DNA from 4 places in the Bacillus swezeyi genome. Region 4 is predicted to be linked to each of the others. Evidence: riboswitches for the same ligand, from Rfam matches in the RefSeq annotation. Region 4 holds a riboswitch; each other region holds the start of a gene.

Region 1 (7,773 bases), 240 kb from region 4:
ATGCCGATCCGAAAGGAAAATATCTTTACCTCATTGGAAAAAAAGGCGTCAAAGACGTCCTTTATGAATATGACACAGATTCAAGAGAAGGCAGGCATGTAGTGTGTCCATGCTCTTCGATCGCTAAAATTTGCAGCACCAAATCAGGATCTCTCTATGCTCTGGGATCTACCCCGACGAAGCCGCCCAACATTTACGTAAAAAAGCAAAACGAAACAGCATGGCGCCAATTGACAAAACATGAGGTTCCGGGCTTTTCAGAAGATGAACTGTCATATCCAGAAGTCGTGACATATCCGTCTTTTGACGGTCTCTCGATCGAGGGACTGCTGTTTAAACCCGCTCAGAGTGAAGCGAATGGCTGGACGATCATTTGGCCTCACGGCGGCCCTCAGGACGCCGAAAACTTCATGTTTTACGATATTTTTCAAATCGCGGCTAAAATGGGCTACCAAGTATTTGCCCCGAATTTCCGGGGGTCTGCAAATTATGGCTATTCCTTTTATAAAATGGTTGAACAGGATTGGGGAGACGGGCCGCGGTTCGATATGGTGAGCGGCATCGACTGGCTCATCGATCAGAAGCTCGCAGACCCTGACAAATTGTTTTTAATGGGCGGCAGCTACGGGGGATACATGGCTCTTTTACTGCATGGCAGGCATCCTGAGTATTTCCGCGCCGTCGTTGATATATGCGGAGTCAGCAACCTGTTTTCGTTTGTCAAATCTGTCCCTGATTTTTGGCGGCCTTCTATGGAGAAATGGGTCGGTCATCCAGAGCGGGATTATGAAAAAATGAAAGCCGATTCACCGATCACATATTTGAAGACGATGACACGTCCAATGCTGATTGTTCAAGGTGCAAACGACCCCCGCGTTGTGAAGGAAGAATCCGATCAAGTCGTCGACAAGCTGAGGGCATGGGGACGGAACATTGAATATCTCGTCATGGAAAATGAAGGCCACGGCTTTTCTAAAAAAGAAAACAAAATAAAAGTGTACAGCACAATTTTCAGCTTCTTTGAAAAGCACCGGCTAAGCCAGACTGCAAAAGCATGAAGAATAAAACCGGACAGGGCTGGGGATGGTATACGTAAAAAGGAGGTTGACCCTTTGTTCAGAAGAAAAACAGGCATCCATCCCGCTGTATTAGTCTTGGGATCTGCTGCATTAACCGCAGCATTTTCCCCCGAAATCCGCAAAAGAGTAACAAGCATGATCTCGAACCGAATGGGCGGACAGCAGCACGGAAACAGCCAGAAAAACATGATGATAAACCCGGCTGAAATGATTAAACAGGCCTTCAATCCCGGAGGGCAAGGACAAACACAGCAGCAGCAAGGTCAAAGCCAATCGGACCATACGGGAAACCAGCAGCAAACATTCGGCCATATGTCGCAAGCTCCGGTCAATGTGATGAACGATGAAACAACACAGCAGACCATGTATGATGCAGATCAAACGTATTCATAAAAAAAACCCGCACAGCTTCCTGAGCATGTGCGGGCCTTTTTTACATTTCTGCTTCTATTATATTGGTACGATCGTGATAAGTGTCTATTTCAAGCTCTTTTGTCACCTTGCTTGTCACAAGACCAGAAGTCATGCTTCCGCTGACATTAAGAGCCGTACGCCCCATGTCGATGAGCGGTTCGACCGAAATCAGCAGTCCGGCAAGGGCAACCGGCATATTTAAAGCGGATAGGACGAGAAGCGCTGCAAATGTCGCACCGCCTCCGACGCCTGCCACACCGAAAGAGCTGACCGCAACGACAGCAATCACGGTGAAAAGGAATGACGGATCAAGCGGATTTTGCCCGATTGTCGGTGCGATCATGATCGCCAGCATGGCGGGATAAATACCCGCACATCCGTTTTGGCCGATCGATAAGCCGAATGAGCCGGCAAAGTTGGCAATTCCTTCAGGAACTCCGAGGCTCCGCTGCGTTTTAATATTCAACGGCAAAGCGCCAGCACTAGATCTTGAAGTGAAGGCAAACACAAGCACCGGAAATACCTTTTTCAAGTATGTGACCGGGTTCAACCCGCTGATTGTAATCAGCAGCAAGTGAATGATGAACATCACAATCAGCGCCGCATATGAAGCAATCACAAATTTGCCGAGTTTTGCGATGCTGTCAAGGTCACTTGTCGCAATCGTTTTTGTCATAATCGCCAGTACACCGTAAGGCGTCAGTCTTAAAATCAGCGTTACAACGCGCATGATGATCGCATATATGGCATCAACGACTTTTTTAAAGAGTTCAGCTTGTTCAGGCTGTTTTCGCTTTACGCCAAGATAAGCGATTCCGAGAAAAGCCGCAAAAATGACAACCGCAATCGTTGACGTTGGTCTTGCTCCAGTAAGATCTAAAAACGGATTTCCCGGAAGAAGCTCAACGATTTGCTGCGGAAACGTTTTGGCTTCCATGTCCTGAGATTTCTGCTCAAGTTCGGCTCCTCTTGAAACCTCTGCACCGCCTTGATCAACCTGGACGGCTTGAAGGTCGAAGGAAAGCGTGGAGGCAATACCTACAGCAGCAGCGACAGCGGTCGTCGCAATCAAAATCCCGATGATCAGTCCGCTGATTTTTCCGATGTTGTGGGTCAATTTAAGCTTTGTAAAAGCACCCAAAATCGAAATGAACACAAGCGGCATGACAATCATCTGCAAAAACTTGACATAGCCGCTGCCGGCAATATTGAACCAATCAGATGTTTGTGTAATCGTTTCTGAAGACGAACCATATATAAAATGCAAAGCAAACCCAAACACAATTCCGAGTCCGAGAGCGGTAAATACCCGCTTAGAAAACGAAACATGTTTTTTTTGCATCATATAAAGGAGCGCCATCAGGCCAAGCATGACGAGAATATTTATAATAATAAAGAATGTCATGATAACAAAAGCACCCCCAGAATTTTTTTACATTAGAAAACTATAATACAACAAACCTGATTGGTCAAGTAGGAATTATACCTGCTGCCAAAAATGGGCCTGGAGCTTTTCTTCATTCTCCGATTTCTTTAAGAGGAACGAACGTTGGCAGCTGTGCCCCGTCAAATTCCTTCTTGATAAATTCAGCCGTATCGTCTGCTTGATAAAGCTCCACAATTTTTATTAAATCTTCGCGATTACGGTCTTCTGTTCTGGCGGCAATGATGTTAATATACGGCGTCGCTGTTTCGTCTTCCAGTTTGATTGAATCTTTTACAGGGTGCAAGCCGGCGTCAACCGCGATACCGTTGTTAATGACAGAAGCAGCCACATCAGGGAGGACACGGGGAGTCTGCTCCGCCGCCACTGCTGTGATTTCCAAGTTTTTAGGGTTTTCTTTAATGGCATCAAGTGTTCCGTTGCCGTCAAAGCCGTCCTTTAATTGTAGCAATCCCGCCGACTGCAAAAGGAGCAGCGCTCTTCCCATGTTGGTCGCTTCATTTGGAACTGCGATTTTTGCGCCGTCAGGAATATCGCCGACTGATTGATATTTGTCGGAATACACCCCCATCGGAGCGATAATCGTCGTGCCGATGGGCGATAAGTCAAGGCCGCGTTCTTTTTTAAACGTGTTAAAATAAGATATCGTCTGAAAGGCGTTTGCATCGATGTCTCCGCTTGCCAAAGCCTGATTTGGCTGAACATAGTCTGAGTATTTGACGATTTCAAGCTTCAATCCTTCCTTTTCCGCTTTTTTCTTCACGAAATCCCATATTCTCGTATCCGTTCCGCTGACGCCGATTTTAATCGTTTTGCTGTCCGAATTTGCTGCACATCCTGCAAACACAATGACAAACAAAAGAACGATGATGATCAAAGCAAATTTCTTCATTACGTCTACCTCTCTTTTTATCTTCTTCTTATTTTTTTTGAAAGCACATTTCCTGATGTCTGCAATCCTTGTACAACGATGACAAGCATCGCCACCGTTATGATCATCGTCAGCGTATCAAATCTCTGATAGCCGTAAGTGATCGCCAAGTCTCCGAGTCCGCCGGCGCCTATTGCACCAGCCATTGCCGAAGCCCCGACAAGCCCGACTGTCGCAACCGTAAAGCTCAGCACCAATGAACCGAGCGCTTCCGGAATCAAAAATCGAAAGATGATCTGCCGCGGGGTGGCCCCCATAGCTTCAGCTGCTTCAATGACCCCGGGGTCCACTTCAAGAAGAGAGTTTTCTACAAGCCTTGCTATATATGGCCCCGCATAAAAAGTAAGCGGCACAATCGCAGCCGATGTTCCGATTGACGTCCCTACGATCAGCCGTGTTATCGGGATTAAAGCAACCATTAAAATAATGAACGGCACAGATCGGAAAATGTTAATGATGGCATTGACAATCGTAAAAACCGCTCTATTTTCGAGGAGATTTCCCTTTCTTGTGACAACGAGCAAAATCCCGAGCGGAATTCCGATGATGCTTGAAAACAAAAGTGAAAAAAGAGTCATCTGTATCGTCTCTAACAGTGCATTGATGATTTGGTCATATGTAACAAGCATCTATGAAACCTCCCTTACTCGAATGTTTTCTTTACGGATATCATCTAGAGCCCGCCTGATTTCATCGTCTTCTCCCTGCAGCTCGACCGTTATGCTGCCAAATGGAATGCCTTGGAGTTCTGTAATCGTTCCGTGAAGAATATTGACTTCCACATCAAATCGCTTTGATACACGGGAGAGAAACGGCTTCCCTGATGATTCCCCGATAAATTGAAATTGGTAGAGATGCTTTACATTCAGCTTTTGGATCGATTCAGGAATCTCATGATCTATAGCCGATCGAATAAAGCTTTTGGATGTGTCTGTCTGCGGTGCGGAAAAAACGTCAAACACACTGCCTGATTCAATGATTCTTCCTTTTTCAATCACAGCGACTTTGTCGCAAATTTCTCTTGCGACATTCATTTCATGGGTGATCAAAAGAATCGTAATATTGTATTGCTCGTTGACACGCTTTAACAGTTTCAGGATTTCGCCGGTTGTCTGCGGATCAAGCGCAGATGTGGCTTCATCACAAAGCAGAACCTCCGGATTTGTCGCCAGCGCCCGCGCGATGCCGACGCGCTGTTTTTGCCCGCCTGAAAGCTGATCCGGATAATCGCCCGCTTTATCCTCAAGGCCGACAAAACGAAGCAGATCCATCACTTTTTGTTTGATTTTGGCTTTCGGTGTTTTGACGAGTACAAGCGGCTCCGCGACATTTGCGAAAATAGTCTTCGAATTTAAAAGGTTAAAATGCTGAAACACCATTCCAATTTTCCGTTTCACAGAGCGGATTTCGCTTTTTGACAATGATGTTAAATCCCGACCGCCAACGAATACCTTTCCCGCCGTCGGTTTTTCGAGAAAGTTGACACAGCGGATCAGCGTGCTTTTGCCTGCTCCGCTAAATCCAATGACTCCGTATATTTCCCCTTTATTGACATGAAGGTCAATGCCATTCAGCGCACGGACTTTCTGTCCGCCGCTCTCATACACTTTTTCAACCCCTTGAAATGTAATCATGATGATCCTCCTCCGTGTTTTAGATAACAAAAAAGGCTTCTTCTTATTTAAAATAAGAAGAAGCCTATCAGCTCAAGGGAATATTTGAGTGCATCCGCTTTTCTTATTTTTCAAGCCTGTACGGCTTGTTGGAGTTGGCACAGTATTCTGTATCGCACAGAACCCGCTGCCGAGGTTTCATAGGGCCAATTCCCTCCGCCTCTCTGAATAAGAAGTTGTTGATGTATAAAGTTTTACCTAACTTTACAGCTTCTTCGGAATGTTGTCAATGAGGGTTTTTTGAGCTTTCTACGGACCGGCATGGGAAAGCTGCCTTTCAAAGTGCTTCCCCTGCCGGTGCGGTTTTTCATTTTTCCGTCTCACAATCCTAACTAAATTCACTTTTTTAAAAAAATTTGCGTTTAGCAGTTGTAATTTCGCTTAAACACTGGTAAAGTAAAGGTAATTATTTTTGTTCGAACTATCTTTAAGAAGAAAGTTTTGTAAGAGTTTTCGTCTTGGAAGTTTGTTTTAGAGCAAGAATAGTGAATTTAAGCGTTATCGCTTTAGGAGGAAATTTCATGCTAGAAGGTAAAGTAAAATGGTTTAACTCTGAAAAAGGATTCGGATTCATCGAAGTTGAAGGACAAGACGATGTATTCGTTCATTTCTCTGCTATTCAAGGCGAAGGCTTCAAAACTTTGGAAGAAGGCCAATCTGTATCTTTCGAAATCGTTGAAGGAAACCGCGGACCACAAGCTGCTAACGTAACAAAAGCATAAGCTGGGAACCGCTGATCTTCATACAAGACTGCTGACTTATCGTCAGCAGTCTTTTTATGTTTTAAAAAAAGCATAACGCCCGGAAACCGGTGTTATGCTTTCGTTCCAAAACCGCTTATGAAGCAATGTCTCTTTTTGTAAATACGCCGAAAGCCAGCACTTGAAAAACGATAAAATAGACAGCCAGCACCGTAATCGAAAACCCTAACGTCATTCCTGAAACAAGCGGTGTTCCGTCAAAATACTGCGTTAAATCCGTGTTGGCAAACAAGATGTATTTCGCCCAATCGAATTTCATTGAAAGTAGGCCTGTCGCCGTTCCACCCATGACAAGCAGAAAGATCGAAATCCCTACGGCAAGAGAACTGTTTCTGAAAACGGCTGAAATCATAAATGCCATCGTCGACATCATGAACAGTGAGATCGAATTCAGCAGGTAGCTGCCGGCTAAGTGCAGCAGAAGACTTTGCTCTTCTACGCTTCCATTCACATACGCAAGGTGCACCTGGCTGCTTTCTCCCGTACCAAATAAAAGAAGACCTGTTAAGCCCGCGCTTGCAAACAAAATGAAAAGCAAAGCCAGCGCAAACAGCAGCACCGTAAGATACTTGGATAATAATATTTTAAAGCGGCTGATCGGCCGAATGACAAGAAGTTTCACCGTTCCCCAGCTGAATTCATTTGCGACAATCCCCGCCGCTACCGTAATGACAAACAGTCCGATCATGGGAATTACATCTATGGCATCATTGATAAACGACAATACCGAATACTCTCCATCCTCCGGTAAATCGTGCTTGATTCGATAATCATTAATGGCGATCGACTTTTTGTAGTTTTGTTCAAGAACGGGATTATTGACGCCTTCAAGCTGTTGTTTCATATCCGCATTTTCCTGCGCCAATTCCTTTTTCCAATCTGCGCTCACGCCGCTTTCGCCTATAGTCTTGGTCATGATGCCCAGTCCGATGACGGATAACAGCAATAACCCGATCATGACGTATGTTCCTTTTCGATTGAAAATTTTGATCCATTCATTAACAACGAGATTAAACATGCTGAGCCTCCTCATCTTCTGCGGTGATTTCCAAGAATCGGTCTTCCAGAGATTTGTTGATGACCTTCACTTCATATAAGCGGATGCCGCCGTCGGTCAAATGTTTAATGAAATCAGGAACTTCACCTTTCGAGAGGCTGATTTCTATTCCCGTTTGAACTTTTTCAACCCGTCTGTCTCCAAACCCAGCAGCCTCGCGAAGCAGGGCGTCTACATCATCAGCCTGGATGAAATAGCGCTTTCTCTCGTCCGCGGCAGCTCCGTGCACATGTTGAATATCGCGCAGCTTGCCGTTTTGAATGATGGCAATCCTGTCACACATCAGTTCCATTTCAGAAAGAAGGTGGCTCGAAACGATGACGGCCAAGCCTCTTTCCCTTGTCAGTTTTCTTAAATAATCGCGGATTTCCCTGATTCCAGCCGGATCAAGTCCGTTTGTAGGCTCATCAAGGA
Region 2 (7,773 bases), 510 kb from region 4:
GAAATCAAAGCGGCTGTCTTTATTTAAAACGGCCTCTTCAACGCGGTTTAAAAAGGCTTGTTGAATATGGGGGTGAAAGCCGAGATATTCAGTGAGCACAACATCAGGATTGGTTTCTTTCAGTTTTTCGACTTCTCTTTCGATCTCATTCATCAGCATTCCGGTAAACAGCAGATACGGAACGATGAAAGTCGTTTTTCCGCGGGCCTCCTCAAGCTCTGCAAAAACATCCCGGTAATACGGCTTGCAAGCTGTCATAAAACAGGGAATGACCGTTTCAACTGGAGCGAGCTCTTTAAGGCGGACACATATTTCATTGACATCCCGCTTGACATCGGGATCTGAACTTCCTCTTCCGATCAACACGACCCTTGCATTTTCATAAGGTGTTCCCGTTTCTTCAATCCGCGTTAAAACGGCTTTGACAACTTCCTGGTCGACCCCGATCGGTTTACCGTACGTGACGCGGATGGAAGGATACCGGGAAGAAACATCGGCGAGCTCCTCGGGGATGTCTTTTTTGGCATGCGCGGCGGTCAAAAGCAGAAGCGGAACGGCCGCAATATGTGTCGCTCCCTTTTCCGCGCATGTTTTAAAGCCCGTTTCGATATCCGGCGCTGCCAGTTCCAAAAAAGAGACTTCCTGAATCGGTTCGGACATGTTTCCTTTGCAGCCTTCCAGAAAAGCGGCCGCCTCTTTTTGGGCTTTTTTCAGACGGCTGCCGTGGCCGATATACAATATAGCTTGTTTCATCCTATAACGCCTCGCTTAATGCCGTATTTTTCAGCTCGGTTTCAAACCAGTTTAATTTCGAGCGGAAATGAACCACATCGCCGATGACAATCAGGCTCGGATTCGTAATATTCTCATTTTCGACGGTTTCAGCCAGCGTTTCTACCGTGCAAAGCACCGTTTTTTGCTTTTCGGTCGTGCCCCAATGAATGAAAGCGGCAGGAGTTGACCGGTCTCTGCCATTGTCAATTAACAGCCTTTCGATTTGGTGAATGTTTTTCATCCCCATATAAATCACAAGGGTATCAATCCCTGTGGCGAGCGCTTTCCATTTCTCTTCAAATTCTTCTTCTTTTTTGTAATGGCCTGTCACGAAAGCGACGTTTGAGCTTGCCTCCCGATGAGTCACGGGAATGCCGGCATATGCGGCTGCGGCTATCCCAGAGGTGATCCCGGGAATGATTTCAAAAGAAATCCCGTTCTCAGCAAGGGTTTCTGCTTCCTCTCCGCCCCTGCCGAATACGAAAGGGTCTCCCCCTTTCAGCCTGACAACGGTTTTCCCCTTCTTCGCATACTTGACGAGAAAATGGTTGATCGTCTCCTGCTTCATCATGTGGTAGTCTGGAAGCTTTCCGCAGTAAATCAAATCTGCTTCCGCTTTGGCATGCTGTAAAATCTGTTTATTCACAAGCCTGTCATACAAAATGACGTCGGCTTTTTGGATGGCTTTTAAAGCTTTGATCGTCAGTAAATCGGGGTCTCCTGGACCTGCCCCAACGATATATACTTTCCCCATCTTAGATCTCCCCCCGATCTGATCAGCATCTTCCTCAACTCATTATAAATCATAAAGAAAGCGTTTGGCGCCCGAAAATATCACAAAAACCAAACGTTTTCTTTATGAAATAGGAAAGTGCATCAGCTGCACTTTCCTATTGATCGCGCTTTTTATTTTCCGAATGATTTTGCATGTGTTTTCACGTATTCGACGAGCTGGTTTTTGCATGCGTTTCGGTCGTTTTGACTCGTATCAAGCACAAGCTCCGGTGCTTCGGGTTCTTCATAAGGCGAATCGATTCCGGTGAAAAATGGAATCTCCCCGTTTCTCGCTTTTTTGTATAAGCCTTTCGGATCCCGCTGTTCGCACGTTTCTAAGTCGCAATTGACATAGACTTCATGAAACTCATCTTCCTCAACCAGCTGCCTGATGACATCGCGGTCTTCTTTAAAAGGAGAAATAAATGCCGTAATGACGATGGTGCCTTGTTCGACAAACAGTTTTGCGACCTCGCCGATCCGGCGGATATTTTCTTTTCTGTCCTCGTCAGAAAATCCGAGGTCTTTGTTCAACCCGTGCCTGACATTATCGCCGTCAAGCACTGTCACCTGGTATCCTTCTTCAAACAACTCGCGGGCAGCGGCATTGGCGATCGTAGATTTTCCAGAACCGCTTAGGCCCGTCAGCCAAATGATCGAGCTTTTATGTTTATTTTTTGCATGATATTCATGCTTAGTAATGGATGCTTCATGCCAGACGATATCTTTATTCACCAAAGCTGCTCCTCCTTAAGAAACTCCGGCTGCTAAGCCTTTGATTAATGTTTGAATGACTTCCGGGCGGCTGAATGTGCTCGGCGGAAATTCGCCGTTTCTCAGCATTCCCCTTACCTTTGTGCCTGATAAAATAACATGGTGTTCTTTATCGTGCGGGCATGTTTTCGCCGTTGCCATTGATCCGCAGATATTGCAGTAAAAGCTGTGTTCAAACTTGAGCGGGGTAATGCCGATCTCTTCAGGTTTGAATTGATCAAACAGCTCCTGTGCTTCATATGTTCCATAGTAATCGCCGACTCCTGCATGGTCTCTTCCGACGATAAAGTGTGTGCAGCCGTAATTTTTTCTGACGAGGGCATGGAAGATCGCCTCTTTCGGACCAGCATAGCGCATGGCCGCCGGGAAAACGCCGAGGAAGACACGGTCTTTCGGGTAATACCCGTCAAGCAGCACCTGATAGCTTTCCATGCGGACGTCTGCCGGGATATCATCTGATTTCGTTTCTCCGACCAGCGGATTGAGGAAAAGACCGTCAACCGTTTCGAGCGCCGTCTTTTGAATGTATTCGTGTGCTCTGTGAACCGGGTTTCTCGTTTGGAATCCGACAATCGTTTTCCAGCCCAGCTCAGCAAATTTTTGTCTCGTTGCCGCAGGTTCAAACGTGTGCGCTGGAAATTGCTTTTCGCTCCGTTTAATGAGGGTGATCGGGCCGCCGACATAGACGTCTCCCCGTTCAAATAATTTTTTGACGCCCGGATGCTCAAGTTCGTCAGTTTTATAGATTCGTACGGCTTCCGTTTTCTTATCCGGTGTATAGATATCTTCGATGTCAATGACGCCGTATGTTTCTCCGTTGTAAGTGAGGCGGACGGTATCGCCTGTTTTTAATTGAACCGCTTTTTGTTCATCTACCGGAAGAGTGATCGGGAGCGTCCATACCTCACCGCCGGCCAGTCTCATATTCTCTACTACTGAGAGATAGTCTTTCTCTGTCAGAAAGCCTTGAATCGGGCTGTATGCTCCGATTCCGATCAGTTCCAAATCGGCAAAAGCGATCAGATCAAGCTCAATTTCCTGTGCAATATGTTGATAATCGTATGTTTCATTTACGCGGTTGACCAATACACCGCCATGTGGTGCTAAACTCATAAGACTTTTTCCTCCTGCTCGATGTTTAAATTCCTCCGCCCTGTTCATGGACAGAGCTGTGTTCTTTTCTTACCGCCCTCATCAGGCTGATCGTTCCGACAGATGCCAAAAGAACGCTCGTGACGACGATGAGAGCGTAATAGTCTCCTTTTAATAAAAGGCTGACCAGCATGTACGATAGGCTTAACGAAAGGAACGGCGATACGATCCACACTTTCAGCATCGTTTTGACCACCTGTTTATGAAAAACATTGCCGCCGTTTTTTGCCATCCCCATTCCTATAATAGAAGATGAAGTTACTTGCGCAAGCGGAACAGGGAGGCCGAAAATTGAGCTGATCATCACAAGCCCCGCTCCTGTTCCCGACAGAAGGATCCCCTCTCCTTTTGAGAATCTCGTAATCTTTTTGCCGTTCGTTTCAAGAACGCGCCGCCCCAATAAAAGGGCGCCGAGCGCGACAAACAGTCCGCCGTACAGCGTTCCTTCTCCGACTGTCAAAACATGCGCCGCCACCAAAGGACCCACAGCATTTGCCACATTGTTCATACCCGCTGAGAAGGCCTCGAAAAATCCGGTCATTAAAAGAAGAACCGTCAAAACCTTTGCTTTTTTTCCTGAGGCTGGACGTTTTATCGTTTTTTTGATGACCTTCGCCATAAAAAATGTAAAAGAAAAAGCAACGATCGGAACAATCACCCAAAATGAGACGATAACAAGCAAAGATTTGACAAACAAAACTTGGTATGCGACACCGACTCCGACGACAGATCCGACTGTCACTTCACTTGTCGAAAGTGGAATGCCGAGAACATTTGCGATAAAAAGCGACAACGCGGCTGAGCCGATGATAATGCAGACGATTTCAAGCGTAATCACCCGTTCTGGAATGATGCCTGAGCTGATCGTTTTCACGACATTTCCTCCGCCGATGACGGCTCCCGAGAGAACGCCGGCCGCACAGATCAAGAGCGCGTGGAGCTTTTTTTTCACCGCTTCCGATCCGTAGGCGATGCCCATAGAAGCCGCTGCACCGCTCGCTCCGATGTTCACCGCAAAAAACATGCTAAATATAATGGCGGCAAGTTCCATGACTCATCTCCTTACTCGTGTAGTCCGCATTCTGTTTTATTTGATCCGTTCCAGCGTCCGGAACGAAGATCTTCCATCGTAAAGGCCGGAGAGGTGCACGGCGCACAGCCGATGCTCGGATATCCTTGGTCGTGAAGCGGATTGTACGGCAGGTCGTGTTTTGTCACATATCTCCATATATCCTTCCACGTCCAATGGATGAGCGGACAAACTTTAATGGACTTGAATTTTTCGTCTTTATTTAAGAAGTTCGTATTTCTGCGTCCTTCGGATTGCTCGCGGCGCAGGCCTGACAGCCATGCCGGATAACCTGAAAGCGTCTCCCGGAGAGGAATGACCTTCCTCATTTCACAGCAGGAATTCGGAGCGGTCTTCCAAAGTTCGTCTCCGTATTCCCACGCTTGCTGTTCGACGGTGAGCTCCGGCTTTTTCATGATAATCTGAAGGCCCGGATATCGTTCTTTGACAGCGTTGATCGTTTCATACGTTTCTTTAAAATGAAGCCCTGTATCAAGAAAAACGATGACGGCATCTTTTTTTACTTTGTAAATCAAATCGATCAGGACGATCCCTTCAATCCCGAAACTGCATGCATATACGAGCTGGTCTCCGTAATGGCCGTACGCCCATTTCAGAACGGAAAGCGCTCCTTTGTATAAGTCATCCTCTTGAAAAGAGATGTTCGGTTCCTCCCATGTACTGTAAGTAAAAATTTTCGGTTCCCCCTTTTTTCGCCAACAAAAAAGACGGCTTCCAACAGAAAAAAACTGTGAAAACCGCCTCTAGTTTGTCTAGTCAGCTATTTCAATCTTATTTTTTCATTTTTTTCGATTTGAATGACTTTGCCGTCTTGAACAACGAATGTGATAGATCCGTAATTCATGTCTTTCAGCATGTCTTTCATTGTGATGATCACTTTTTCGAGCTGCTCATCTGTTTTCACTTCTAGCTCCTCCTCTGCCCCGTAAAAATTAAAATCTTTCTTCCAAATTTGAAAGAAAGATGAGGAACTTCTGATATTCCTTATCTCTCAAAATGAGGGCATTTTGCTGGAAGTAGCACCTTACGTTATACGCAGGTTGCCGGGTTTCATCGGGCCAGTCCCTCCACCACTCTTGATAAGTTTGCTTTTGTTATTTTAAAATTTTAGCACAATTCGAATAAAAGTCAACCCGACTTTTTTTATAGGATTAATAAAAAATAAAAATGATGCTATTTTACTAGTATCCAGCCTGAAAAAAGACGCAAAAAAGCCGCTCCCCTTTAAAGGGAACACGGCTTTTATCACTTTTTCATCCAAGTTTTGGACTCGGGATTGACTTTCCATTCTTTCAGCTTGTCGGCATCCGCTTCACTAATATAGCCGCCGGCAAGAGCGGCTTCTGTCAAGGTGTCATAGTCAGTCAGTGTATCATAGTCGACATTTGCTTCACTGAAAGCGCTAGCTGCTTGGGGGAGGCCGTATGTGAAAATGGCGGTGACGCCCAGCACATCACATCCGGCCGCTTTTAACGCGGCTGCGGCTTCAAGAACGCTTCCGCCGGTTGAAATTAAATCTTCAATCACAACGACTTTCTGCCCTGCTTTGACTGCCCCTTCAATTTGGTTTCCTTTTCCGTGCGCCTTCGGCTTGCTTCTGACATAGCACATCGGCAGACGGAGTCTGTCAGCGGCGAGTGCGGCATGCGGAATACCCGCGGTCGCCGTACCGGCGATCATGTCCGCTTCCGGAAACTTGTCTTTTATCAGTTCGGCCAGACCTGAAGCGATGTCATCCCTCACTTCTGGATATGAAAGTGTCAGACGATTGTCGCAGTAGATCGGCGATAAGATGCCGCTCGCCCATGTAAACGGCTCATTCGGCCGCAGGAAAACCGCCTTGATCTTTAGTAGATGGTTTGCTATATCTGTTTTCATGCCTTCGTTCCCTCCCACTGAAGTGCTATTTTCTGATAGGCTGATACAGGGTCTTCAGCTTGTGTGATCGAACGGCCGACGACGATCGCTGAAACGCCATTTTCCCTTGCATAAGACGGCGTCGCCACTCTGACCTGATCATTGTTTTTGTCCTCCTCTAAGCGAATTCCCGGTGTGACGGTCAGAAAAGTAGGCGCCACAGCCTGATAGATGTGTTCGGCTTCATGAGCGGAACAGACAACACCGTCAAGTCCGCTTTCTTCCGCCAGTCTGCTGTAGTGAAGAACGGTGTCATTCAGCGGCGTTTCTATCAGCAGTTCATGTTTAAGCATGTCTTGCGACGTACTTGTCAGCTGTGTCACCGCGATTAAGGACGGCCGCTTTTGTCCTGCTGCTGTTCCTGCTTCAAGACCTTCCAGCGCTGCTTCCATCATTTGCTTCCCTCCAGCTGCGTGGACGTTGACTAAATTGACACCAAATCCCGCCAGCCTTTTCATTGCTTTATATACGGTCGTCGGAATGTCATGGCATTTTAAATCCAAGAAAATACGGCAGTCCCTCATGTTGAGTTCTTCAAGGACGGAAGGGCCTTCTTGATAAAAAAGCTCCATCCCCACCTTCACAAACAGTTTTTCTCCTTGAAAACGATCTAAAAATGCCAATGATTCCTGTGCTGATGCAAAATCAAGCGCGATGATGGGCGGCGTATGTTTCATCCTTCCAGCTCCTTCCGATACACTCGTTCAAAGATTTGTATCCGTATTTTTCTAAAACGCGCGGCAGATCTTTAATGATCTCCGGGCAGGCAAACGGGTTGACGAAGTTGGCCGTGCCGACGGCGACAGCGCTTGCTCCAGCCAGCAAAAATTCGAGTGCATCTTCAGCAGACTGAACGCCGCCCATGCCGATAATCGGAATGCTGACTTTCTGGCTGACTTCATATACCATCCGGATCGCCACCGGTTTTACGGCAGGGCCTGATAATCCTCCGGTTTTATTGGCCAAGATCGGTTTTCCCGTTTTTAAATCCAGCCTCATGCCGACCAAAGTGTTAATCATTGTCAAGCCGTCCGCTCCCGCTTCTTCAATCGCAAGAGCGATTTCGGCAATGTCGGCGACATTCGGCGACAGCTTCACATAGACGGGCACACTCGAAACCTCTTTAACCGCCTTCGTCAGCTCACTCGCCATTTCGGGACTCGTCCCGAAGGCGATTCCTCCGGTTTTTACGTTCGGGCAGGAAATATTGAGCTCAAGTGCGTGAACGTTCGGAGCCTTGCTGATTTCTTCGGCAACCTCCACATAATCCTCAAGCTGCGAGCCGGCGACAT
Region 3 (7,773 bases), 2.2 Mb from region 4:
AAGCAGAGAAATTCATCGTTTAATGAAAAGGCCCTGCAATTACAGCGGGGCTTTTTAGCTGCCTGATGAAAGCAACGTTTTAGGTTTTTAAAAAGATCTGTGTTAAAATAGCCTCGGATCATTCGAGAGGGGTGAACGCATGGCTTTGGATTTTTATTGGTACCCGAAATGCGGGACTTGCCGAAAAGCGAAAAAGTGGCTTGAAGATCACGGAGTAGAAGTAAACGGGATACATATCGCTGAAGAGCCGCCGAGCAAAGAAAAGCTGAAACAGCTTTTTGAAAACAGCGGACTTGAATTGAAAAAGTTTTTCAATACGAGCGGACAAAAGTACCGCGAACTTGGCTTAAAGGATAAGCTGCAAGACATGTCTGAAGATGAACAGCTTGAATTGCTGGCTTCCGACGGTATGCTGATCAAACGTCCGATTACAACTGACGGCAGGAAAGTAACCGTCGGTTTTAAAGAAGATCAGTTTAAGACGTACTGGTTATAATGTATGAATATGTGATATCTTCAATGTAGGATGATTTAAAACATTTTATGGAGGGGTTAGCATGAGCACACCAAAAGAATTGCGTTATTCGGAAGAACATGAGTGGGTTAAGACTGAAGGAGACAAAGTCAGAATCGGGATTACTGATTTTGCCCAATCCGAGCTTGGAGACATCGTTTTTGTCGAGCTTCCTGAAGTGGGAGACGAGATTAAAGCGGACGAGCCTTTTGGAAGCGTTGAATCTGTTAAAACCGTTTCAGAATTATACGCCCCGATCAACGGGAAAGTCGTTGAAATAAACGGAGATTTGGAAGACAGCCCTGAATTTGTCAATGAGTCTCCGTATGAGAAAGCATGGATGATTGTCGTTGAACCGGCTGACACTTCAGAAATCGACGGCTTGATGACTGCAGAACAATATGATGAAATGACAAAAGAAGCCTAATTTAGGATAGCAGCCCGTCATTTGGATACTCTATAAAAAGAGGGGGTGTCCAAATTGACGCTGAAAAAAGAGCGGATTGATATAACAGAACATGTGAAGGGCCATTTTAAAGACGGCGGCATGCAGCTGTATCATGAAAATGAACCAATCGGCCGTATGACCGGCATGGATCAATACGAACTGGAATCTGGATACTATTTCCAAGATGGTAAATTCTACAAAATGGCTGATACCACAAGTGCACCCGATGCAAAATATGTAGACTGTGATGACCAGCAAGGCTGGTGTTAAACGGCTCAGGCGGTGAATATTCACTGCCTTTTTTCACAAAAAATCTATTTTTCTCTTAAAGGTGATCCATATGCCAGAAATCGAAAAAGTCATGATCGTCGAGGGGAAATCCGATAAGCTGAAGGTAAAACGTGTCATCGAAGAACCTGTTGACATTATATGCACGAACGGAACGATCAGCCAAACAAAGCTCGATGAATTTGCCGAGAATCTGTATGATAAAGACGTTTACATATTGGTGGATGCCGATGAGTCCGGTGAAAAGCTGCGCCGGAAGCTCAAAAGGGAACTGCCTGAAGCATCCCATTTGTATATTGATAAAGCCTATAAGGAAGTCGCTTCAGCCCCGGATCACCATGTGGCAGAAATCCTCTTTCGGTCAAATATTCGAGTGCATACAAAATTTTTATGATAAAAAAGTATAGAGGTGCGGTTTAACATATGCAGGAACTTCAAGAACGAGAATTAAAACAGCTTGAGCAAAAGACCTGTCTATTGTATTTATACACCCCTTTTTGCGGGACCTGCCAGCTGGCCGGAAGAATGCTGGAAGTCGTTGACGACATGCTTGCAGATGTTCCTTTCTATAAAAATAATCTCAATTATTCCCCAACATTCGCCAAACAGCATGAAATTGAAAGTGTGCCGTGTTTTCTCCTTTATAAGAACGGGCGCATCGTCAAAAAAGAGTATGCTTTTCATTCTGTTTCCCACTTATATGATATGATTAAACAAAATGCTGTTGATTAAGGGTGTTTTTGACATATTTCTCGGGAAATAACCCTCAAAAACTTGTCGAGCAATTCATAAAGGACTCCCGTTGTATGCAGAGAATCTGTAAGTATGACCAATTTACAGGAGGTTATACAGTTGGAGAAAATAGGATTGATAGAAAGAGAGGACCGGTCTCTTTTTTTAAAACCTCTATTATCCACAACGGCTTTGCTGATTACATTTCAAGGTGAAAAAGAAGCTTTTACGTTAGCGATCAATGAACAGGGGGAAATGGAAAAATCAGCCATACCGAAAAATGCTCATTTGACTTTTTTTGGGGATCAAAGCGAGATTATCGACCTTCTTCATGGAGATATTTCCCTGCAGCAGCTCGTACAGCGCGGCACCGTCAAGGTAAAAGGCTCTTTCAGGGCTTTATTGAAGCTCGAAGCGATTTTATGGCTTACGGACGGTTTCTTCAAAAACAGCGACCTTCATTTATAAAATTCTTAAAATGTTGGAAAAACGACAGATTGACAGTGTTAAGGCAGAACAGTGAGGCGGACATTCAGTTCGCCTCTTTTACCTGTTGATCATATCGGGTAGGCCGTTTGTCTTAAGAAAAGTAGTTGACAACTATTTTTTCGCATGATATCTTAATTTAAGAATTCCGATCATCATAAATTAAAAAATGAATATATGATTCTCTTATCCAGAGAGGTGGAGGGAAGTGCCCTATGAAACCCGGCAACCATCAACATATGTTGAAATGGTGCCAATTCACACGAAGCGTTAAGCTTTGAAAGATGAGAGAAAGGCCAAGACTTTTCAAAAGCCTTTCTGCTCAAGTGTGCAGAAAGGCTTTTTTCATTGATCATCAGGAATTCAGGAAGCATACTTGACTTAGACGTCGAAGAATAGAGCAAGAAAGCAGGTGATGGCTTTGATAAATCTTCAAGGTGTTTCAAAGGTTTATCAGTCAAAGCATGGAGATGTCAATGCTGTCCAGGATGTCACCCTTACGATAAAAAAAGGTGAAATCTTCGGAATTATTGGATATAGCGGAGCTGGAAAAAGCTCCTTAATCCGTCTTTTGAACGGACTTGAACAGCCGACTTCAGGTACAGTTGAAGTCGCGGGCCGAACGATAGGCGAAATCAAAGGGAAAAAACTGAGGGATGCGAGAAAGGAAATCAGCATGATCTTTCAGCATTTCAACCTTTTATGGTCGAGAACAGTCCGCGACAATATTGCCTTCCCGCTGGAAATTGCCGGCGTCAGCAGGGCAAAACGTTTAAAAAGAGTCGCTGAACTGATTAAGCTCGTCGGTCTTGAAGGAAAAGAGAACGCCTATCCTTCCCAGCTGAGCGGCGGACAGAAGCAGCGAGTCGGGATCGCAAGGGCGCTCGCGAACAACCCGAAAGTTCTCCTTTGTGATGAAGCGACATCAGCGCTTGATCCGCAGACAACTGACTCGATCCTGGGTCTTCTGTCTGATATCAATGAAAGACTCGGACTGACGATCGTCCTGATCACACATGAGATGCATGTCATCAGAAAAATCTGCCACAGAGTGGCCGTCATGGAAAACGGCAGGGTTGTCGAAGAAGGCGATGTATTGAACGTCTTCAGAAAACCGAAGGAAGAAATGACAAAGCGCTTTGTTCAGCAGGTAACCGAACCGGAAGAAACGAAGGAAACCTTGAAACAGTTCCTTGATGAAACGACATCAGGGCGGACGATTAAGCTCGCCTTTGTCGGCGAAGCAGCTGAAACACCGCTGATTACGCAGATCATCCGAAAATTTGATGTTGAAATCAACATTCTTCAAGGGAAAATCTCGCAAACGCAGGACGGCGCTTATGGTTCATTGTTCATTCATGTAGATGGAGAGCCGCATGAAGTCAATGAAGTGGTTGAATTCATCAAGAGCCGGCAGGTAGAAGCTGAGGTGATCACAAATGTTTGAAAAACTGTTTCCCAATGTAGACATGGAGCAGCTGTGGGAAGCCACATATGAAACGATTTATATGACAGGAATTTCCCTTTTCTTTGCTTTTATCATCGGAGTCATTCTCGGTATGCTGCTGTATTTGACTTCAAAAGGGAATATTTGGCAAAACGGAGCGATTAATGCGGTGATCGCGGCAATCGTCAATGTGTTCAGGTCTATTCCATTTATTATATTGATTATTTTGCTTCTCGGTTTCACAAAGTTTTTAATGAGTACCATTCTGGGGCCGAACGCGGCACTTCCAGCGCTGATTATAGCGTCCGCTCCGTTCTATGCCCGCCTTGTGGAAATCGCTTTGCGCGAAGTCGATAAAGGTGTGATTGAAGCGGCGAAATCAATGGGGGCGAAAACATCAACGATCATTTTCAAAGTGCTCCTGCCGGAATCAATGCCCGCGCTCATTTCGGGCATTACGGTTACAGCGATTGCGCTGATCGGTTCAACCGCCATGGCCGGTGCGATCGGGTCGGGCGGACTCGGCAACCTTGCATATGTAGACGGATTCCAAATGAATAATCCCGATATTATATTAATCGCAACTATTTTCATCTTGGCTATTGTGTTTATCATCCAGTTTATTGGGGATTTGATTACAAATAAATTAGACAAACGTTAGGGAGGACATCAACATGAAAAAAGGTTTATTAACTGCTTTATTCATCATTTTTGCCGGCGTTTTGGCTGCTTGCGGATCTTCTAGCAGCGAAGGTGATAAAGACAGCAAGGTCATCACTGTCGGAGCGACGCCGACGCCGCATGCCGAAATTCTTGAGGAAGCAATACCGCTTTTGAAAGAAAAAGGATACGAGCTTAAAATCGAGAAATTCACAGACTACAAACTGATCAACAAAGCGCTCGTTTCTAAAGATCTTGACGCGAACTACTTTCAGCATGTTCCATATCTTGAGCAGGAAATAAAAGAAAACAAAGACTATGATTTAGTTAATGTCGGTGCAGTCCATCTTGAGCCATTCGGCATCTACTCAAAAAAATATAAATCATTAAATGACCTGCCTGACGGTGCAACCATTATTATGAGCAACAACGCCGCTGAGCAGGGCCGCATGCTGGCAATGCTTGAAAAAGCCGGCTTGATCAAGCTGAAATCAGGCATTGACAAAGTAGACGCAACGGTGAAGGATATTACGGAAAACAAGAAAAACCTAAACATCAAAAACAATGTCGCGCCTGAAATGACGGCAAAAGCATATGAAAACAATGAAGCTGACGCCGTGTTCATCAACGTGAACTATGCGATCCAAAACAAGCTGAATCCGAAAGAAGATTCAATTGAACTCGAATCTCCAAAAGACAATCCTTATGCAAACATCATTGCGGTGCGCAAAGGTGATGAAGATTCAGATAAAGTCAAAGCGCTTCTTGAAGTATTGCGTTCTGATGACATCAAAAAATTCATCGATGAAAAATACAAAGGCTCTGTCATTTCTGTATCTGAATAAAGGAAACAACCCCCGGTTTGCAGAAAACCGGGGTTTTCAGCGTGTCGACAAACCCTCGCATTCGTTGTCAGGCCTGCGCGTCGGTGCTCACGAATTCCAACATTCGCTCCGCTCCGATGCTCACCCTTCCTAGACTGCAAGGGTTTTCAATCACGCTGAAAGGATGACAAAATTCTAAAACTTTAAACCGTTTTAGGATTTTGTCAACAATCTACAAACCCCGGTTTGCAGAAAACCGGGGTTTTTTCGCGTAATTTTTGAAATACGGGCCATACTAATGAAAAATGAATTGCAAATGGAGGAAGCAACCGTGAACCAGCATGAATCAGAAAGCATCATAGAATCCGCTCTGCAGGAATATAAAGCGGGAATCGGCATCTTTTCGGAGAAAATGCCGGGCATTGCATCCAAATACAATAAGTTTACTGAAGAATGTTTTAAACAAGGTGCATTAAGCGAAAAAGAAAAGCAGCTGATCGCACTTGGAATCAGCGTCAATACCCAGGATGAATATTGTATTATTTACCACATCAAAGGCTGTCTTGACTGCGGAGCGAAAGAAGAGGAAATTCTTGAAGCCGTCGGCGTCACCGCAGCATTTGGCGGAGGAGCAGCAATGAGCCAAGCCGTCACACTCGTGCTGCAGGCCATGGAAGAATTCCAACAAATGAAACACTGATCGAGAAATAAAAAGAATTTTCTATTCATCGCCTGTGAAATGCCGGAATATCGACAGAGATCAGCATATTTAAAGCATACTCATCTTTGCAGAGTCTGTATATAATTGGTATCATGTAAGAAAATCTCTGAGAGGATGATTCATTATTTGTTCAAGCCAAGATCAGCTTGACCTTGAATTTACGGCAGAAATGGAAAAAGCGATGCACAAGTCCCATGGCATGGGCTACCAAGAATACAGCAGAAGCCATGAGAATCGGCTCGAAGTCGAGAAAAGGCGTGAAGAGCATTATCAAAAAGGCAAACAGATCGTTACAGATATGAAATTGATGAACGGATAAAACAGAGGGCGGATGATATCCGCCCTTTTACATATCACTTGCGATAACAGTTGACCTGACAAAATGCAAAGGTTTAATATGAATATATGATCATATTATAATTTTTGGAGGAGGTTTCTCAATGAGCCATTCCCACAGCCACCACAACCATAATCATGCCCATCACGCCAGTAAAAAAGCGCTGCTGACCAGCTTTTGTCTAATCCTTACTTTTATGGCAGTTGAAATCATCGGCGGGATTTTGACAAACAGCCTCGCCCTTCTATCAGATGCCGGGCATATGCTCAGCGATGCCGCTGCACTGGGGTTAAGCCTGTTTGCCGTTATAGTTGGAGAAAAGGCGGCAACCGCAAACAAAACTTACGGATATAAGCGTTTTGAAATATTGGCCGCCTTTATCAATGGCATCACCTTGCTTGCGATCTCGCTTTATATTTTCTGGGAAGCGTTCCAGCGCTTTTTCAATCCGCCTGAAGTCGAAAGCTTCGGAATGCTGGGGATTGCAGTAATCGGACTGTTCATTAATATAGCCGCAGCTTGGGTGTTAATGAGAGGCGGTACAAGTGAAAATTTAAATATAAGGAGCGCATTTCTCCACGTAGTCGGCGATATGCTGGGCTCAGTCGGTGCCATCATCGCCGGGCTTTTGATGCTGTTTTTCAATTGGAATATCGCCGACCCGATTGCAAGCGTTCTTGTAGCTTTCTTGGTGCTTATAAGCGGCTGGCGTGTAGCAAAAGATTCGGTTCATGTTTTAATGGAAGGAAAGCCGAAGCATATCGACCTAGACGCGCTCAAAAAAGGGCTGCTTTCGATTCCGTCTGTGAAGGACATTCATGATCTCCATATTTGGTCGATTACATCTGATTTTCCGTCCTTAAGCTGCCATTTGACGGTCAGTGACAACAGTGACAGGGATAGAATCTTAAAACAAGTATCAGAATATCTAAGGAAAGAATTTAATTTGGAGCATGTAACCGTACAAATAGAAGGGGAGCATCATTCCCATCACGATTCATGCAATTGAGAACGAACCGTTTTCACAGCAGGCCGCGTGTTTTTTAAGGATTTTGCTGCCGTTCTGATAAACCTCCCGGCAGACCTTCAGATTTCATGGAAATGTAAATAATCGTTTTTATTGGATGGCTTTGGACAGGGGAAGTTTCTTGCCGTAATCTCTTTAAGAAAAAAACGATTTTTGTTACACTTGAAAACATGTACATGCAAAAGATAGAGACTTTTGTTGTATTCAATTTTCATTTGTTATAAAATTAGAATGAGAATAAATTGAGAATAATGATTATATATATTGGAGGTATATTTCATGGCTGCTT
Region 4 (7,773 bases):
CGCCATTCCTCTTAATTGATACTGAAGCTCACCCTCAAGATCGGGATGTGCCGCTTTGTGAAAAGAAGCGATGCTGGTTAAGGCGTCTTGAAAAAAACCGCCGAGGTGAAACGTTCCTTCCAGCAAATCTGTTTCATAACGGCAAGCTTCGATCGGCTGATTCGGCCTCAGAATGCGATGTCTGATCTCGTGTGTATCTTCTGCCTTGATCTGTTTCACTTCGATCATATGCCTGCCTCCTTTTGCTGCTGTCAATGGTTTTGTAAATCACCAAGAGTTCCTTAATGGACGTTGAAATACCTTGCTTCAGGATGTGAGACGACAATCGCGGATACGGATGCTTCAGGCTCCATCATAAAACCGTCTGTCAAATGGATGCCGATCCCCTCGGGCTGAATGAGTCTGAAAAGCTTTTCCTGGTCTTCGAGGTTCGGACAAGCCGGATATCCAAAAGAATAGCGCTGCCCCTGGTATTTTGCTTGAAAACGCTGCTCCATCGTAAAGTCAGGTGCATCCGGAAAGCCCCAGCGGTCGCGGATGATTTGGTGCGTCCGTTCGGCGAGCCCTTCCGCAAGTTCAAGGGCAAGTGCTTGTACCGCGTGGCTTTTTAAATAGTCGCCTTCGGCTTTAAAGCGGTTTGCCACTTCCCGCACATGTCTGCCTGCTGTGACGGCGAAGAATGATACATAATCGAGTTCTCCCTTCGGCCGAATGTAGTCAGAGATGCAGCGGAACGGAAGTTTTTCTTGTCTTGGAAAAACAAACGTTTCAAGAATGCTGTCCCTGTTTTGCGGGTCTAGAATATGGAGCGAATCTCCGTCGCTATAGGCCGGGAAAAATTGATAGACGACAGCAGGGTCGAACCAGCCGTGTTTTTTACCGTCTCTGAGTAATTCGTCGACTAAGCCTTTCAGTTCAAGCGCTTTCGCGTTTTTTTCGGCCAAAAGCTTTTTAACTTTTCCTTTTAAGCCGAGGTGATGGCCGAGCAGCATTTGCTGATTTACATATGGCACAATATAGGCAAGGTCAATGTTTTTTAAGTAATGCCGTTTTAAATCTTCCGGAAGGAAGACGGGAGCTTTCGGGATGTGCACCCGTTTTTCAAGCATTTCAACAACCGCGGCTGACGGTTTTTTTGCAGCGGCGACTGCGGGTGCGTCCTGTTCTTTTTGGACAAGAAACTGTCCGGGGTCCGTCCTCAGCTGATTCGCGAGCGCTAAGCCATCCATCGCGTCTTTGGCGTATAGTACGGCTCCTTTATATTCAGGCGAAATTTTCATGTTCGTGAATTTTCTCGAAAGCGCCGCACCGCCGACCATAATCGGTACAGAAATATCGGCTTTATCCAGGTCCTGCGCTGTGACGACCATTTGCTGCGCCGATTTGACAAGCAGTCCAGATAAACCGATAATGTCTGGATTTTCTTTGCGGATCGCTTCAATCAATTCCTGAGGTGTCACTTTAATCCCGAGATCGACGACTTTGTAGCCGTTGTTGCTTAAAATGATATCGACCAGGTTTTTTCCGATATCATGCACATCGCCTTTAACGGTCGCCAAAATGATTTTGCCTTTGCCGCTGTCGTCTTTTTTCTCCATATAATTTTCGAGGAAGGAAACAGCAGCTTTCATGACTTCAGCAGACTGGAGCACTTCGGCGACGATCAGCTCATTATTATTGAAAAGCCGTCCGACCTCTGCCATGCCGTCCATCAGCGGACCGTTGATCACGTCAAGCGGTGTGTCATATTTTTTCAAGGCTTCTTCCAGATCAGGGATCAGTCCTTCTTTTGTGCCTTCTATGACATACTCGGCAAGGCGTTCATCAAGCGGAAGCGATGTCTTCGGCTGTTTGTCCGTTTTTTTCTTTCCGCGGTAAAAGCCGGTAAATACCGCAAGCGTTTTGTCATCTGTATGAAACAGCAGCTTTTCAGCCATCTCGATTTCTTCTTTTGGAATGGAAGCGAACCGTTCAAGCTTTTCCGTATTCACGATGGCATAATCAAGTCCGGCCTGTGTTGCATGGTATAAAAAGACGGCGTTCAAAATTTCCCTGCCGACGGGAGGGAGGCCGAAGGAAACGTTGCTGACGCCGAGAATCGTCAAACATTCCGGGAGTCTCTCTTTAATGAGGCGTATGCCTTCAATCGTTTCCTTTGCAGAGCCGATATACTGTTCATCACCCGTTCCGACGGGGAAGACAAGCGGGTCAAAGATGATGTCGCATGCCGGAATCCCGTATTTTTCGGTGAGCAGTTGGTGCGAACGGACTGCTATGTCAAGCTTCTTTTCAGCGGTGACGGCCATTCCTTCTTCATCGATCGTTCCGACGACGAGTGCGCCGCCGAATCGTTTGACGAGAGGGAGAATGTCCGCAAACCGCTCTTCGCCGTCTTCCAAGTTGATCGAGTTGATGATCGCTTTTCCCTGCGAATATTGAAGCGCCTTTTCGATCACCGTTTTGTCCGTCGAATCGATGACAAAAGGGGCTTTTACTTTTTTCATCGCTTCCTTCAAGAAGCCTTCCATATCTTCAGCTTCATCTCGGTCAGGATCGGCGAGGCAGATATCGATGACATGGGCGCCGTTTTTCACTTGAGCTCTCGCGATTTCGGCGGCTTCTTCAAATTTCTGCTCGGCAATCAGCCGCTTGAATTTTCGCGATCCGATCACATTTGTCCGTTCGCCGACAAAAAGAGGACGCATCGTTTCTTCATAAATCAATCCGTCAATCCCTGAGACGGTGTGCGGTCTTGCTCCCGAAGGGACAGGCCGCGGCTGCAGTGAAGCCACTTCATCGGCTAATGCTTTAATATGGACGGGCGTCGTTCCGCAGCAGCCCCCGACAATGTTCAGCCAGCCTTCTTCAGCAAAAGCCTTGATTTTTTTCGCCAATGACTGTGGAGATTCGTGATATTGTCCTTCTTCATCAGGAAGTCCGGCATTTGGATAACAGCTCACGGCCGTCTGGGCAAGCGAAGAAAGGGTCCTGATGTGATCCGTCATAAATTCAGGGCCTGTCGCGCAATTTAAGCCGACGCTGATCGGCTTCATATGTTCAAGGGAGATGTAAAAGGATTCGATATCCTGACCGGCAAGCGTCGTGCCCATAGGTTCTATCGTTCCCGACACCATAAGGGGAAGGGGGGTGCCGGTCTTTTCAAAGGCTTGCCGGATGCCGATAAAACCGGCTTTTACATTCAGCATATCCTGGCTCGTTTCAAGCAGCAAAAGGTCCGCTCCGCCCGTAATCAGCGCTCTCGCCTGTTCCTCGTAATTGGCGATCAGCTCGTCAAATGTCGTACCGCCTGTGACGGACAGGGTTTTCGTCGTCGGACCCATTGCGCCTGCGACGAACCTTGGCCATTCAGGTGTCGAATATTTTTCAGCGGCGGCTTTTGCGAGCCTGACAGAGGCGAGGTTTACCTCATAGGCGAGATGTCCGAGATCATACTCATCCAAAACAAGCCGGGTCGCTCCGAATGTATTGGTCTCAATGATATCGGCTTTAGCGGCGAGATACGCTTCATGGATTCCCTGGATGATGTGGGGCGCCGTTATGCTCAAGTGTTCATTACATCCTTCATAGGCCTCGCCTCCGAAGTCTGCGGCGGACAGATTGGCGTTTTGAATCATCGTTCCCATCGCCCCGTCAAGGACGAGGATTTTTTTCTTCAGCTGGTCATTGATGTTAGGCATTTGTCGTCTCCTTTTCTTTCTTGTGAATATAAGCCGTCAGTTCTGCGGTTAAATCAGATCGTAAAAACGGTGTGATCAAATAAATGCCGTTAAACAAATCGCATGCTGTATCAAGCAGAGAGCGCGCGATCGCAAGCCCTTCCTCAGCCTGTTTTTGCTTATCATTTCCCGCAAGCGCCATTTTTTCGCGGATCGCGTCTGACAGCTTGATGCCGGGAATTTCATTATGGATAAACTCCGCATTTCGGCTGCTTGTCAAAGGCATAACGCCGATATAGATCGGGGTTTTGAGATGCTTTGTTTCTTCATGAATCTTGATGAGCTGCTCCTCTGAGTAGACAGGCTGGGAAATAAAATAGTCAGCCCCGCAGTCGATTTTCTTCTCGATCCGTTTGACCGCTTTGTCAATATGTCTGACGTTCGGATTGAAGGCGGCCGCCACAGAAAAGTTCGTTTTCTTGCCGAGCGGTTTTCCCGAATAGGACAATCCTTCATTAAACTGTTTAATCAGGCTGATCAAATCGAATGATGTCAAGTCATAGACGGAGGTGGCTCCCGGGAAATCGCCGATCTTCGACGGATCTCCGGTAATCGCCAGTACATCTGACAGTCCGAGCGTATCAAGACCCATTAAATGAGACTGAAGGCCGATCAGGTTGCGGTCCCTGCATGTAATATGCACGAGCGATCTCATATCAAGCTGCTGTTTTAAAAGCGAGCCACAGGCAACATTGCTGATTCTCGGGGTGGCGAGAGAATTGTCCGCCAAAGTCAGGGCATCGATGCCGGCTGACTTCAATTCTTGGGCGGAGCGTAAAAACTTTTCAAAGTTTAATTGTTTAGGAGGGTCCAATTCGACGATGATGGACCGTTTTTCTTTTGCCAGCTCGTCTAAAGCAGGCTCTGTTCTTTCATGTCGGACGGCGGCCGCTGCTTTCTTTCTCGTTTTCACATGTTTTTCGGTGACCGGCGGAAGTCCTTTGACCGCTTCAGCCATCGCTCTGATGTGGTTCGGCGTCGTTCCGCAGCAGCCCCCGATGATGCGCGCGCCTTGATTGCGAAATTCCATCGCACTGTCTCTGAAATATTGATCATCTGTTTCATAGACGAGGCGCCCTTCGACTAGGGATGGGAGGCTGCTGTTTGGATAGACGGAAAGGTAGGCGTCTTCTAAAAGCGGCACTTCCTCAAGCGCATTGATCATGTGATATGGGCCGAGGCGGCAGTTGATGCCGACCACATCTGCTCCGAGGTCTGCCAAAAGCTTCAGGCCCTCGCTGAGCGAGGTTCCGTCTTGAAGAACGCCCTCTTCATGCATCGAAACGTTCAGAACGATCGGGAGTTCCGTTTCTTTTCTGGCAATCTTCAATACTTCGCGCGCTTCTTCAAGATCATAATAGGTTTCAAGAAGAAGACCGTCTGGCTGTTCATTTAGTAGAAGATAAAGCTGTTCGCGAAAGCTTCTTTTAATGTCTTCGAGTGAATACGCGTTTTTATTAAACGTCCGGATGCCGCCGAGCGTTCCGAGAACATGAGCGGAGCCCGCGGCAGAACGGGCGATGCGGACGGCTTTTTCATTGATTTGTTTCGTTTCGTCTTCAAGTCCGTATCTGGACAGCTTAATGAAGTTTGCACCATACGTGTTCGTTTGGATGATGTCGGCGCCTGCCTGCACGTACGCTTCATGGATGCGTTTCACCTCATCGGGCTTTGAGATATTCAATTCTTCAAAACAGCGGTCGATTCCGTAAGAATAGAGCAGCGTACCCATGGCGCCGTCAGCGATTAAAATTTTGCTTTTTATATCTTCAAATAAACCCATTGTTTTCCCCCTTGAAAATTTTGATAAATAAAAAAGTCTTCTGAAGAAGAAGACTTTTAAGCGACAAATGTCCGTCTTCTTATCTTCCAAGCAGTCTGCTTGCTGGATTTAGCACCTTGGTCATGAATATTCATTCACCGGTTGCTGAGGCTTCATAGGGCCAGTCCCTCTGCCTCTCTTGATAAGAACAGCTATTCAATTTGTATTGTTTACTTTTACTCAATTTACCGAAAATCGGGGGAATAATCAACAGTAAATTAAGAATTTATCGAAAATTTATAAATTGGACGTCAATCGGAAGGTCGGCTTCTCTGACAAGGCCGATGATTTGCTGGAGCTCGTCTTTATTTTTTCCGGTTACACGGATTTGATCATCCTGCACTTGGGATTTGACCTTAAGCCCCGATTTTTTGATCAAATTGTTGATTTTCTTTGCGTTTTCTTTATCGATGCCCTGCACCAATTTGCCGCGCTGTCTGACGGTGCCGCCGGAAGCGTTTTCCAGTTTGGCGTATTCGATGTTTTTTGTCGGGACATTGCGCTTGATCAGTTTGCCGACAAGGACGTCTTTGAGCTGGTTCATTTTAAATTCGTCGTCTGAGACAAGCACAAGCTCGTCACCGTCAAGTGTGATGTTGCTTTTTGATCCTTTGAAATCATAGCGTGTGCCGATTTCTTTAAGAGCGGTTTGAATTGCGTTTTGAACTTCAGGCATCTCAACCTTTGACACGATGTCAAATGAGCTTTCTTTTGCCATGTGAAAACCTCCATCCATTTTACTTATGAGTCAATTATAGTAGAATAAGGTGAAACTTCCAATATGGTACGGTTTTGCCTGGCCGTTATCTGGCAATAATTTGAACATTGGAGGAATACATCAATAGGACAGGTGCATGAAGAAAGGAAGAATCAATATGAGACCGGGACAGCAATTAACTTTGCAAATAGATCACAAAGCCGACTACGGGTACTTTTTGACGGACGGAGATGAATCGATTCTCCTCCATCACAGCGAGATCATTGAGGATATAGATGGTCTGGAAGAAGTCGACGTCTTTGTGTATGTCGATCATGAGGGGCGCTTGGCGGCTACGATGAGAAAACCGATCATCAGCGCTGATCACTACGATTGGGTAGAAGTCGTGGATGCCGTCAGCGGCATGGGGGTGTTCGTCGATGTCGGGCTCACAAAGGATGCGCTTGTCGCCATCGAGCATCTACCGCCTTATGAATCAGTCTGGCCTAAAAAAGGGGACAGGCTGTACTGCATGCTGAAAATCACGAGCCATGGACGGATGTTTGCCAAGCCGGCTCCGGAGGATAAGATCAGCGAGCTTTTTCACGATGCTTCGCCTGATTTCATGAATAAAGAGCTTTCAGGAACTGTATACCGTCTCATCGCTTCGGGATCTTTTATGATTTCCGACGGCGGCATCAGGGGGTTTATCCATTCATCGGAAAGAAAAGAAGAGCCGAGGCTGGGTGAGAAGCTGACGGCAAGGGTGATTAAAGTCAAAGAAGACGGTTCGGTTAATTTGTCGCTTCTGCCGAGAAAGCAGGATGCCTTGTCTGTAGATGCCGAAGAAATTCTGTCCTATATAAGATCGAGAAACGGCGCGATGCCGTACTGGGATAAGAGCGATCCTGAAGACATCAAAACGCGGTTCAATATGAGCAAAGCGGCGTTTAAAAGGGCGCTCGGCCACCTGATGAAACAGGATAAGGTCTATCAGGAAGAAGGCTGGACATACGAGAAAAAATAGAGGAAGCGGCGGCGTTCTGTTTGGACGCCGCCAATTTTTTATAGATGATGCGGTTTTTTCGAATCTTGGTGTTTTCCGGCTTGTCTGTTCTTTTCGGCGAGCCGGTTTTTTTGCTGGTTGACGGCGTTGTTGTCAACCGGTTTTTTATCGTCATCTTTCATGAGGCGGCACCTCCCGTCAAAATGTTGCTTTTAGAATGCTCACCTAGGATGGAAACTATGTACTCTCTTTAGCCTGATGTTTTTTTGCCGGGAAGTTTATGCCTTCTAGTATCAACAGCATAAATATATTTATATGACCCAAAAAAAGGAGAAATGGTATGAAACATTGCTGTTCGGTTTACATTCATCATGTTGGAGACGGAGGAATTGTGAATTTTGGCGGGGCGTACAGGATTAGTCCGATCACGATGGAGAAAGTCGTCGAGGGTGCCGGAGGTCCAAATATCGGCCTTGCGGCTGCCGACTTTTTTGGCAGCCAGCTTTCACCG

Evidence for each region. A riboswitch is a leader RNA that binds a small molecule or an ion and turns the genes downstream of it on or off. The one in region 4 is predicted to bind S-adenosylmethionine.
Region 1: it holds a riboswitch for S-adenosylmethionine, as region 4 does, so the genes downstream of both, RBH91_RS05310 (methionine ABC transporter ATP-binding protein) here and RBH91_RS06470 (bifunctional homocysteine S-methyltransferase/methylenetetrahydrofolate reductase) in region 4, are expected to answer to the same signal.
Region 2: it holds a riboswitch for S-adenosylmethionine, as region 4 does, so the genes downstream of both, RBH91_RS09290 (YezD family protein) here and RBH91_RS06470 (bifunctional homocysteine S-methyltransferase/methylenetetrahydrofolate reductase) in region 4, are expected to answer to the same signal.
Region 3: it holds a riboswitch for S-adenosylmethionine, as region 4 does, so the genes downstream of both, metN (methionine ABC transporter ATP-binding protein MetN) here and RBH91_RS06470 (bifunctional homocysteine S-methyltransferase/methylenetetrahydrofolate reductase) in region 4, are expected to answer to the same signal.

The regions. Positions count from the first base shown of each region.
Region 1 covers NZ_CP133085.1:1,115,971-1,123,743, reverse strand. Annotated here, with positions in the region: gene RBH91_RS05335 (S9 family peptidase) at 1-1,058, shown strand, start outside; gene RBH91_RS05330 (hypothetical protein) at 1,113-1,472, shown strand; gene RBH91_RS05325 (L-cystine transporter) at 1,513-2,898, opposite strand; gene RBH91_RS05320 (MetQ/NlpA family ABC transporter substrate-binding protein) at 3,011-3,829, opposite strand; gene RBH91_RS05315 (methionine ABC transporter permease) at 3,847-4,497, opposite strand; gene RBH91_RS05310 (methionine ABC transporter ATP-binding protein) at 4,498-5,502, opposite strand; SAM riboswitch class I at 5,603-5,716, opposite strand; gene cspB (cold shock-like protein CspB) at 6,063-6,263, shown strand; gene RBH91_RS05300 (ABC transporter permease) at 6,379-7,320, opposite strand; gene RBH91_RS05295 (ABC transporter ATP-binding protein) at 7,313-7,773, opposite strand, start outside.
Region 2 covers NZ_CP133085.1:1,865,056-1,872,828, reverse strand. Annotated here, with positions in the region: gene RBH91_RS09320 (sirohydrochlorin chelatase) at 1-753, opposite strand, end outside; gene cobA (uroporphyrinogen-III C-methyltransferase) at 755-1,528, opposite strand; gene cysC (adenylyl-sulfate kinase) at 1,681-2,286, opposite strand; gene sat (sulfate adenylyltransferase) at 2,299-3,435, opposite strand; gene RBH91_RS09300 (sulfate permease) at 3,461-4,525, opposite strand; gene RBH91_RS09295 (phosphoadenylyl-sulfate reductase) at 4,537-5,238, opposite strand; gene RBH91_RS09290 (YezD family protein) at 5,325-5,441, opposite strand; SAM riboswitch class I at 5,546-5,650, opposite strand; gene pyrE (orotate phosphoribosyltransferase) at 5,810-6,442, opposite strand; gene pyrF (orotidine-5'-phosphate decarboxylase) at 6,439-7,158, opposite strand; gene RBH91_RS09275 (dihydroorotate dehydrogenase) at 7,127-7,773, opposite strand, start outside.
Region 3 covers NZ_CP133085.1:3,641,677-3,649,449, reverse strand. Annotated here, with positions in the region: gene RBH91_RS18255 (acyl-CoA dehydrogenase FadE) at 1-23, shown strand, start outside; gene RBH91_RS18250 (arsenate reductase family protein) at 140-496, shown strand; gene gcvH (glycine cleavage system protein GcvH) at 558-941, shown strand; gene RBH91_RS18240 (YusG family protein) at 996-1,232, shown strand; gene RBH91_RS18235 (toprim domain-containing protein) at 1,303-1,644, shown strand; gene RBH91_RS18230 (thioredoxin family protein) at 1,674-1,982, shown strand; gene RBH91_RS18225 (SCP2 sterol-binding domain-containing protein) at 2,103-2,450, shown strand; SAM riboswitch class I at 2,652-2,759, shown strand; gene metN (methionine ABC transporter ATP-binding protein MetN) at 2,890-3,915, shown strand; gene RBH91_RS18215 (methionine ABC transporter permease) at 3,908-4,576, shown strand; gene metQ (methionine ABC transporter substrate-binding lipoprotein MetQ) at 4,590-5,420, shown strand; gene RBH91_RS18205 (carboxymuconolactone decarboxylase family protein) at 5,716-6,099, shown strand; gene RBH91_RS18200 (YuzK family famiily protein) at 6,302-6,439, shown strand; gene RBH91_RS18195 (cation diffusion facilitator family transporter) at 6,561-7,466, shown strand; gene sufC (Fe-S cluster assembly ATPase SufC) at 7,764-7,773, shown strand, end outside.
Region 4 covers NZ_CP133085.1:1,353,875-1,361,647, forward strand. Annotated here, with positions in the region: gene RBH91_RS06460 (GNAT family N-acetyltransferase) at 1-228, opposite strand, end outside; gene metH (methionine synthase) at 282-3,698, opposite strand; gene RBH91_RS06470 (bifunctional homocysteine S-methyltransferase/methylenetetrahydrofolate reductase) at 3,691-5,520, opposite strand; SAM riboswitch class I at 5,597-5,708, opposite strand; gene RBH91_RS06475 (YajQ family cyclic di-GMP-binding protein) at 5,786-6,277, opposite strand; gene RBH91_RS06480 (CvfB family protein) at 6,435-7,283, shown strand; gene RBH91_RS06485 (DUF3941 domain-containing protein) at 7,322-7,444, opposite strand; gene RBH91_RS06490 (spore germination protein) at 7,603-7,773, shown strand, end outside.